3 regions of the Limosilactobacillus ingluviei str. Autruche 4 genome follow, and region 1 is predicted to be linked to each of the others. Evidence: predicted binding sites of a transcription regulator. Region 1 holds the regulator's gene; each other region holds the start of a gene.
What was found. The regulator NrdR, encoded in region 1, represses ribonucleotide reductase genes. The targets are predictions, from matches to a motif close to ACACNATATATNGTGT.
Positions count from the first base shown of each region.

Region 2: the regulator NrdR is predicted to act here: its motif matches at 1,579-1,594, upstream of nrdD (anaerobic ribonucleoside-triphosphate reductase).
Region 3: the regulator NrdR is predicted to act here: its motif matches at 2,144-2,159, upstream of nrdH (glutaredoxin-like protein NrdH).

Region 1 is NZ_HE997173.1:657,619-660,852, reverse strand. It holds gene mutM (bifunctional DNA-formamidopyrimidine glycosylase/DNA-(apurinic or apyrimidinic site) lyase) at 1-631, shown strand, start outside; gene coaE (dephospho-CoA kinase) at 624-1,235, shown strand; gene nrdR (transcriptional regulator NrdR) at 1,311-1,793, shown strand; gene BN54_RS03220 (DnaD domain protein) at 1,786-3,147, shown strand; gene dnaI (primosomal protein DnaI) at 3,169-3,234, shown strand, end outside.
Region 2 is NZ_HE997173.1:181,318-184,551, reverse strand. It holds gene nrdD (anaerobic ribonucleoside-triphosphate reductase) at 1-1,509, opposite strand, end outside; gene BN54_RS00920 (Dyp-type peroxidase) at 1,881-2,822, opposite strand; gene BN54_RS00915 (amino acid ABC transporter substrate-binding protein) at 2,998-3,234, opposite strand, start outside.
Region 3 is NZ_HE997177.1:68,297-71,530, reverse strand. It holds gene nrdE (class 1b ribonucleoside-diphosphate reductase subunit alpha) at 1-1,694, opposite strand, end outside; gene nrdH (glutaredoxin-like protein NrdH) at 1,820-2,041, opposite strand; gene tadA (tRNA adenosine(34) deaminase TadA) at 2,302-2,793, shown strand; RNA gene ffs (signal recognition particle sRNA small type) at 2,842-2,938, shown strand; gene BN54_RS09085 (NAD(P)-dependent alcohol dehydrogenase) at 3,137-3,234, shown strand, end outside.

The DNA.
Region 1 (3,234 bases):
GATTTCGCATTTGCGGATGGAGGGCAGTTACTTTAACCAACCCACTGGCACCACGATCGATAAACACGTCCACGTGCTGTTCCACTTTACTGATGGGACTGATTTGGGTTACCGTGATACCCGTAAATTTGGGCGGATGCACTTAGTGACCACGGGAACGGAAATGAATTACGGGGGCTTGGCCAAGATTGGGCCCGAACCCACCGCCGCCACGTTGACAACGACGTATTTGCAGGAAATCATGCACAAGTCACGCAGCAAGATCAAGCCCTTTTTATTAGACCAATCCCACGTGGCTGGGTTAGGAAATATCTATGTTGATGAGGTCTTGTGGGAGACAAAAATCAATCCCGAGCAGCCCACCAATACGATTCCGGCGGCGAAGGTTGCTCAGTTGCGGGACAACATCATTCACGAATTGGCCCGGGCGACCAAGCATCACGGGACGACCGTGCATACCTTTAAGAATGCCTTCGGGGATGCGGGAGAATTTCAAAATCAGCTCGATGTATATGGCCGCAGCGGGGAAGCGTGCCGGCGTTGTGGCACCAAGTTGGTTAAAATTAAGGTCGCCCAGCGCGGGACGACGTTTTGTCCACATTGCCAACCCTTGGTAGCCAGTGATGACTAAGGTATTGGGGCTGACCGGCGGGATTGCGACCGGTAAATCAACCGTGTCACGCTTTTTGCACCAGCAAGGGGCGGTTGTGATTGATGGCGATTTGGTAGCGCGTCAGGTGGTGGCCCCGCATCAGCCGGGGTTAGCGCGTTTGGTAGCCGCCTTTGGGCCGACGATCCTGGCCCCTGATGGGACGCTCAAACGCGCCCAATTGGGGCAAATGGTCTTTGGTCACCCCGCGGCCGAAGCGAAGCTCAATGGCATTTTGGGGCCTTTAATTCACCAAGAAATTGTTTGGCAACTCACCCAGGCCCGCCAAGCCGGGGTGCGTTTAGTGATCTTGGATGTGCCGCTCTTATATGAAGGGGGCTACGAAACGCTTTGCGATGCGGTGATGGTGGTTCAGGTCAGCGCGGCGACCCAATTGCGCCGCCTGATGGCCCGCAATGGCTATGATGAAACAACTGCCCACCAGCGGATTAATGCCCAGTGGCCTTTGGCTAAAAAGGCAGCGCGCGCCCAAGTTGTGATTAACAACGAAGGCAGTGTGGCTCAAACCCACCACCAAGTTATGGCCTGGCTGTTTCAGTGGCTTTTGCCGGTATGGTATAATTAAATAATTAGTTAAGCTCAGGGCCGGGGTTGGGACTGCCCTAACCAACGGATGGCCCTTGATTGAGGAGGGGAGCGCATGATTTGTCCACATTGTCAGCGTAATGGCTCGCGGGTGGTGGATAGTCGGCCCAGTGAAGATGGAACCTTTATTCGCCGGCGGCGGGAGTGTACCCATTGTGGGTTCCGGTTTACCACGTTTGAACGCTATGAAGAGACGCCGTTGCTGGTGGTTAAAAAAGACGGCACCCGGCAAGAATTTAGCCGGCAAAAAGTGTTAAACGGCTTGGTGCGGTCGGCCGAAAAGCGGCCGGTCAGCATGGAAAAGTTGACGGATATTGCGGCCAATGTTGAAGCCCGGGTGCGGCGCTTGGGCGAAAATGAAGTTTCCAGTCAGGTGATTGGGGAATTTGTCATGAATGAGTTGCAAGAAGTTGACCAGATTGCCTACATCCGTTTTGCCAGCGTGTACCGCCAGTTTAAAGACGTCGATGCTTTTATGAGCGAATTAGAAGCCATCGTGGCCAAACAGCACCAAACCGAGGGGCCAACCCATGCTTGAGCGTTCACCGCTGACCCCTAAGAGCCACTATGTTATCAGTGCCGGGGCTAATTTTACTGGGCTTTCGCAGCCGACGTTTGTGCCGTATTATCAGCCCTTGTTAGGCTCAGCGGCGCTAGGGGTGTTGCTGGCTCTGGCAACGGAGCTGCACCCCCAACCGTTATTAACGGCGCCCGCCCGGATTAATCAACTACTGGTGCAACTGAACACGGGGATCCGCGAATTGACGACGGCGTTGGATCGCTTAGAAGCCTTACGCTTGGTGAAAACCTTTGAACAAGCAAGTGAACTGGGCGTGGTCTTTGTCTTTGAACTGCAACCGCCCTTGCGGCCCGGTGAATTGTTAGCAGATGACTTATTATCGGTCTTGTTATTACAACAAGTTGGCGCCGCCCGTTTTGATCAATTGGCGCGCCAAGCCCAGCAATTTAGCTTGGATACCAGTTCGCTCAAGCAAGTGACCAAGAGCTTTTTTGCGGTGTTTAAGCCGGATGAAACAACCAAGGCCCAAGATGATCAGGCCTTGCAAAAAGCCCGGCAAGGCCTGATCCAAGCGGCCGCGCCAGCGCAAGTTACTGCCCCGGATTTTGACTTTGGCTTCTTTTTACAACAAGCAGCTAGTCTCGGGGTTCCCCAAGCGGCTTTGCAAGCTGCCCAAAATTTAATTTTGGCTGAACACCGCCTGTATGCGATGGATGAATTTCAACTGGCGAACTTAGCCGCCCGGGCAACGGATATGGCGACCAACCAGTTTAATGAACTGAGTTTTAAGCGCCAAGTTCAAGCGGCTAATCAGCCGCCGGCGGCCCCACCGTCAAGCACATCGGAGACTGATGATATGACCGGGCTGTCAGCAGCCATGCGCCAGCTGGTTAATTTAGCGAATCAGGTGCCGCCGGTTGAATTTTTACGGCAGTTAAAGGAACAAAAGGGGGGCTTTGTAACCCCGGCTGAACAGCGAACGTTGACGGAGCTGGCCCAAAACAGTCGTTTGTCCAACGGGGCGTTGAATGTTTTGACCTGGTACTTGTTGGTCGATCAAGAAATGCCCAATTTAGTAGCGAACTTAGCTAATTCAATCGCGTCGACCTGGCAAAGTCTCGGGGTGGCTTCGGCGGCTGACGCGTTGCGCCAAGCTCAGCGCCACCAACAGCAAAAACAAGCCCGCTTGGCCCAGCGCAACCAACCGAAGGGCAAGTATACTAAGCGGCCGCGGATTAAAGAACAATTGCCAGATTGGGCCAAACAGGCGAAGCCAGCGGCCTCGTCAGCCGCGGTCAGTTCTGCCAGTGTGCAAAAGATTGAAGATTTGCTGGCCGATTTGAAAAGTGATTCGCCAGACAAGAAACAGTAATGCTTGAAAGGAGGTGCCAAAATGGAATCCCTGAATCAGACCCTTGACCATTTATTGGCCCAGCAGGCTGGCAATGAAAGTTACCAG
Region 2 (3,234 bases), 480 kb from region 1:
AGTGGCGCCGACTTCGTACAGGCCAATGTAACCCAGCGACACCGTGGCCCGGCTGTCTTTAAAGACTTCGTCCACGCTATCAGTCGGCTTTAAGCGCTTGCCAAAGGCTCCGTACATATACAGCAAGGGGGCGTTTTCGGGCTTGGCCTGCTTAGTCCGGGTAATCCGGTAGTCCAGGGCCTGCTTGGCTAGCGCCAAGCGTTCATTGAAGATGGTCCAGAAGCGGTCTTGATCCCCCTGGGCCAACAAAGCGATCCGCGGCAAGTTTAACGAAACCACCCCGAGGTTCATCCGGCCAGAATTGACCTCCTTGCCCGTCGCCGGGTCTACCCAGCCCTGCAAGAAGCTACGGCAGCCCATCGGCGTCTTAAAGCTCCCGGTCAATTCCTTAATCTTGTCATACATCAAGAGGTCCGGGTACATCCGCTTGGTCGAGCATTCGAGGGCGAGCTGTTTGATGTCATAGTTAGGGTCACCAGGGTCAAGGTTAAGGCCGCGCTTGAGGGTAAAGATCAGCTTCGGGAAGATGGCCGTCCGGTGCTCCTTGCCTAACCCCTTAATGCGAATCTGCAGGATCGCCTTTTGAATGCTACGGGCAATCCACGAAGTCCCCAACCCGAAATTAACGGTCGTAAAGGGGGTTTGCCCCTGCGAAGAATACAGGGTGTTGATCTCGTATTCCAAGGCCTGCATGGCATCGTAAATGTCTTTTTCCGTTTTTTGCCGCGCATAGGCTTCTTGTTTGGCTGGCGCCACCCATTCTGCGGCATCGCGCAGGTGCTTTTCGTAATTTAATTGGGCGTAAGGTTCTAACAATTGGTCAATCCGGTTGGCGGAACAACCACCGTATTGCAACGACGCCACGTTAGCGATGATTTGTGACATCTGGGCGGTTGCGGTTTGAATTGACTTAGGCGAATCCACCCAGGCATTGCCGATCTTAAAGCCGTGGGCCAGCATTTCGTCAAAGTCAATCAAACAACAGTTGGTTTCCGGGGTTACGGGCGAGTAATCCAGGTCATGCCAGTGTAAATCTCCCCGCAAGTGGGCTTTGGCTACCACTTCCGGCATCATCTTCAAGCCCAGCGCCCGGCTGACGACCCCGGCTTCCAAGTCCCGTTGGGTATTAAAGACGCGGGAATCCTTATTGGCATTTTCGTGGACCACCCGATCGTTATGATCAAACAGGGCGGCCAATTTAGTCTGCGGATCAGTGGCAGCCGCAAAAGCGGCCTCATCTTGGGTTCGGTAGTCTTGGTACGCTTGGGCCAGTTGGTGGGCCCCCGTCTTTTCCAACGCTTCGATGATCACCGCGGCAATCTGCCGGGTTTTGACCGTGCGCTCACCCGCCAACCGCGCCACCAAAGCGGCAATGACGGCTTGCTGGGTCGCTTGGCTGGCATGTAATTGCGCCAGCACCCATTCGATTTTATAAGCGTAAAACGGGGTCAAGGTCCGATCCCGCTTTTCAACTGTGACCGTTGCTAATTGTGTCAGCTGCTCATTCACTTTTACCACTCCTTTTGATGTTTTTATCCTAGGGGATAACACAAGATATAGAAAGAGTTGACTTTTTCAAAACTATATCTTGTAGTCAAAAGGTGGTCCCGCCCCCAAAACGGGACGAGGGGTTTCGCTGATCAAGCGATCTTGGTCGTTCACCAAGCCGATCCGCCCGGTTTGCTTTTCATCTTCCTCAATGCCTGCGACCTAAAAAAACCGCTTTACTGACGGTGGCAATTGAGCGCGTGATTTACCAAAAACTTTTCTTGCTTTGCGCCCAAGCCTGAGCAAAAAATCATGTATCCGTCCCAGGCAAGGAGAATAAAAAAGGCCCACTAACCAAGGGTCAGTGAGCACTGTATATCGATTAAGCAAGATTAGAATTGGCCATCGGCAATTTGATCCAACAATGGCCGCGACGGGATAAAGAAGAGTTGCCCCGACAAAATTTCGGAGAAGGTCAACAAAAAGTCACTCTTTTCCACCATGTTGGTCAACATCATCTTAGTGACCGTCCAGTGGCGAGAGTAGCCAATAAAGTAAGTCCCGGTATTGCCCGAGGCGGGATCGGAGAAGGGCACGTTCATCCGGACAATCTTTTGCTCTTCACCGTCAATTTCAGCCTTGGAAGCAACGTTGTGGGCATTAGCGTACTTATCTTCATCCGCCAATTCCAAATCGGTGAACTTTTCCCGGCCCACCGCTTTTTCTTGTTCTTCGGTCTTGAGGTGGTGCCAGAAGTCCATATTGTGCCGCCACTTTTGGGCAAAGGCATACGAACCATTTTCAAAGACCGGATCTTCATCGCCAATAATCGCGTAATCGGCCGCATCTTCAACTTGTGGGGCTTCCGTCCCATCAATAAAGCCAATGATCGCCCGGCCTTCAAAGTAGCGGAACCCCTTCGTTTCGTCGACCACCGTGGTAATGTCCTTTAAGAAGCGACGGAACTGGCTCATCGCTTCATAAACCACTGCTTCGTCACTGGCCCGCACGTGGAAGAACAAATCCCCCGCTGACGCCGGCATCGAATACTTAGGCCCCTGCAGGGTCTGGTAAGTCTCTAATTCTTTTGGCTTGGCTGCCCCTGGAAAGAGGTAGTCCCAAGCGGCATTACTCAAACCAAAGCTGGCCTTCAAGTCCCCCTGGGCATCGCGAATCCGTAAGGAGCGCAAAATCGCTTGGTAGCGATCCGCAAATTCCTCAATAACTGCCTTTTCCTGTGCTTGATCCGTGCGGTTTAACTCCAGCACCGTGAACTGTACGTGTTGACCAACGTCCTTCCAGACATCTTGGGCCTTGTTTGGATCCATTGTCATCAGTGATTCCTCCCATCAATTTTGGTTCCGGCTTCATTTTAGCATAACCGGCCAGCTTGCGGGGGTTAAATTCTGCCGTCGCAAGCTCAATATTAATTAAGAATTATTCTAAATAAATTGGGAGAGCAATCAAAAAACCACCCCGCGGAAACCGCCAGGTGGAAAATTAATTTCTTTATTTACCGAGGTAATTACTGTTGGTCCCAAACCACTTTTGGTTAATCCGGGCCAATTCCCCGTTCTTTTGCAGCTTAGCTAAGCCCTGGTTAACCTTCTTTTGTAAGGTCTTGTCGCCCTTGCGCATCCCCACGGCGAATTGATCGACCGTAAAGGCCGGGTTGACAATCACCTTAAAATCGGCCCGGTTCTTTTGGTGACGAATGTAGTATTCAGCATACACCTTATCCATCAG
Region 3 (3,234 bases), on a different contig from region 1:
GCTTTTAATTTCGCCCAATCCGCGGGACCGGGGATAAAGAAGCCTTGGAAGAGTTTCTTGACGGCCGCCGTCTTTGGCCCCCAGTCTTGGCTGAGGTACTTGTCAAAGTAGGAACCATCGGCGTAGGCACTCTTTTCGAATTCATAGAAGCTTTCGCCCTTTTCCTTGGCGATTTCGTTGGAAGCCACCAACGTCCAGTAGTTTAACAACATGAAGTAAACCCCGGTAAATTCGATGGCCACTGGACTGCCGTATTGGATGTGGTGCTTGGCCAAGTAGCCGTGCAGCCCCATCGCGCCCAGCCCGACGGAGTGGTAGAGGTCATTGCCCTTGCGAATGGATGGGACAACGGTCAGGCTTTCCGCGTCTGAAATGTGGGTCAAGGCCCGCATCATGGCCCGGATCGACCGGCCCAGGTCTGGGCTTTCCATCAGGTTAGCGACGTTGGTTGAGCCTAAATTACAAGAAACGTCGGTCCCTAACGTTTCATAGGATTGGTCATCGGCAACCACGGATGGCGATTGGACTTGGGCGATTTCGGAGCACAAGTTGCTCATCGTGATCTTCCCAAAGACCGGGTTGGCCCGGTTTTCGGTGTCTAAATTGACAATGTAAGGATAACCAGATTCTTGTTGCAACTTGGAAATTTCATCTTCCAATTCCCGGGCATCAATCCACTTCTTGGTAATTTCCGGGTTGTTGACCAGGTTGTCATATTCCTTGGTAATGTCAACGTAAGCAAAGGGTTCGCCGTAGACCCGTTCGACGTCGTAAGGGCTAAAGAGGGCCATTTGCGCGCCGGCTTCAACCAGTTCATAGAACTTATCCGGGACGGTAATCCCTAAGGAGAGGGTCTTAAGCCGGATTTTTTCGTCGGCGTTTTCTTTCTTGGCCGATAAAAAAGCGACAATGTCGGGGTGGAAGACCGACAGGTACACGACCCCGGCCCCTTGGCGTTGGCCTAATTGGTTTGAGTAGGAGAAGGCGTCTTCCAATAACTTCATGACCGGGACGACCCCACTGGCTGCACCCTTGATCTTCTTGATTGGGGCCCCGGCTTCCCGTAAGTTGGTCAGGTTGATCCCCACGCCGCCCCCAATCTTAGACAGTTGCAAGGCGGAGTTGATCGTCCGGCCGATCGTGTTCATGTTGTCGGTCGCTTGAATTTCAAAGCAGGAAACAAATTCCCCGCGCCGCTTGCGCCCGACATTTAAGAAGGTCGGGGTGGCCGGTTGGTAGCGTTGGTGGATCAATTCATCGGCCAGATCCATGGCTAAATCTTCATCCCCGCCAGCCAGGAATAAAGCGTTCATTGCGACGCGATCGATGTAATTTTCCAAGTAGTATTCCTTATCGTCGGTCCGCAGGGCGTATTGGGCATAAAATTTGTAAGCGGCCATAAAGGAATGGAACTGGAAGCCGGCACCCTTGAGGTAATCGTACAGCCGGGTAATGAAGGTCATTGAATATTGTTCAATAAAGTCCCGTTCGATGTAGTCGTGATCCATCAACCAGTTCAACCGTTCGGCCACGGAACCAAATTGCTTGGTGTTGGGTTTAACATTCGTAGCCAAGAAATCTTGCAAGGCTTCTTGATCCTTGTTTAATTGAATTTGGCCATTTTTGGGAATGTTGATTTCATTGTTTAAGTCAAAGTATTTAACTTGGGTCAGGTCGATATCAGAGAGTGCCATGGTGTTAAATTCTCCTTCAAGTCAAATTTGTTACATAAAAAAAGAGTGGTGGTCAATTTTCAAACCTCCCACTCGACATGGTTGGGCTGCCGGGGGCACGCCCCAGCCTTATTTCTGGGGGGACCCTAGGCCAATTGCTTGAGCATATCCGGCCGGAAACCGGTAAAAGCTGACCCGTTCGGTAACTTAACTACCGGTGTAGCCTTAAATCCTTCTTGCTTTAATGCATCAACGAATTCGGGTTGTTCATCAATGTTGTGTTCAATAAAGTTGACGTGGTGTTGTTCTAAGAAACGCTTGGTCATCGTGCATTGGATGCAGTTATTTTTGGAAAAGACAGTTACCATCATTAAGTCCCCCTGTTACGAATTTGTTGAATTAAAGTATAGCGGATTTTGCGGAAAAAGCAATTTAAAAACCACCATATCTCGTGGTCGATAAAAAATCGAATACAAGATATGGTGGATAAAAACGGACTTTGATTCGCTTTCAATCACCAGAAAAAAAGATTTGAAAATGATTTTTAAGTCATTTGAACCGTGGTGATCAACGAGAATTTATTATACACTGGTTCAGAGAAAAAAACAGTAAAATGCGCGGAGGAAAAATGAGTCAAGATGAAAAATACATGCGTGCAGCCTTAGCTGAAGCGCGCCAAGCCGAATTGTTGGGGGAAGTGCCAATTGGGGCGGTGGTCGTGTACCAGGGCCAAATCGTGGGGCGTGGCCACAACATGCGGGAAAAATTTCAAGATGCTACCTATCATGCTGAGATGTTGGCCATTATGGAAGCCTGCCAAACCTTGGGGAGCTGGCGCTTGGAAGATTGTGATCTGTACGTCACGCTCGAGCCTTGCATTATGTGCAGCGGGGCGATTATCAATGCCCGGGTCAAGCGGGTGATTTACGCGGCGCCTGACCCCAAAGCCGGGGCCGTGGCGTCACTTTACCATTTATTGAATGATGAGCGGTTGAACCACCAAGTTGAAGTCGTAGCCGGGGTGTTGGCAGCGGAAGGCGGTGAATTGCTGCGGCAATTTTTCCGGGGGATTCGCCGCCGGAAAAAGTTGGCTAAGCAAGCGGCCAAACAAAATAATTGAGAAAAGACTGGTAATTTGGGGGTAAATACGGTAAAGTAGTACTTGCCGTTATGGCCGTAAAGCAAGGTTGGACTCGCGAACCGTGTCAGGACCGGAAGGTAGCAGCACTAAGGATGCTCCGGCTTGTGCTTTATGTACATATTTTGGAATGCCACTGGCGCAGGAGGATAATTCTGCCCGGTGGCTTTTTTCGTTGATCCAAGCATGGTGGCCACAAGGTCAGTCCCAACCGCCTTTTCCCGATAAAAAAACAAATGAGTGAATTGGTTAACAAACGTGACGGGGTTATCTACAATAAGTGTGTAAGGGTTTTCTTAATGATTGACAGAAAGGGGAAATTTACATGCGTGGATTTGCAATGTTGGGACCAAACAAGACCGGGTTTATTGAAAAACCAGATCCGAAAGTTGGCCCGCGCGATGCCTTGGTAAAGCCACTGGC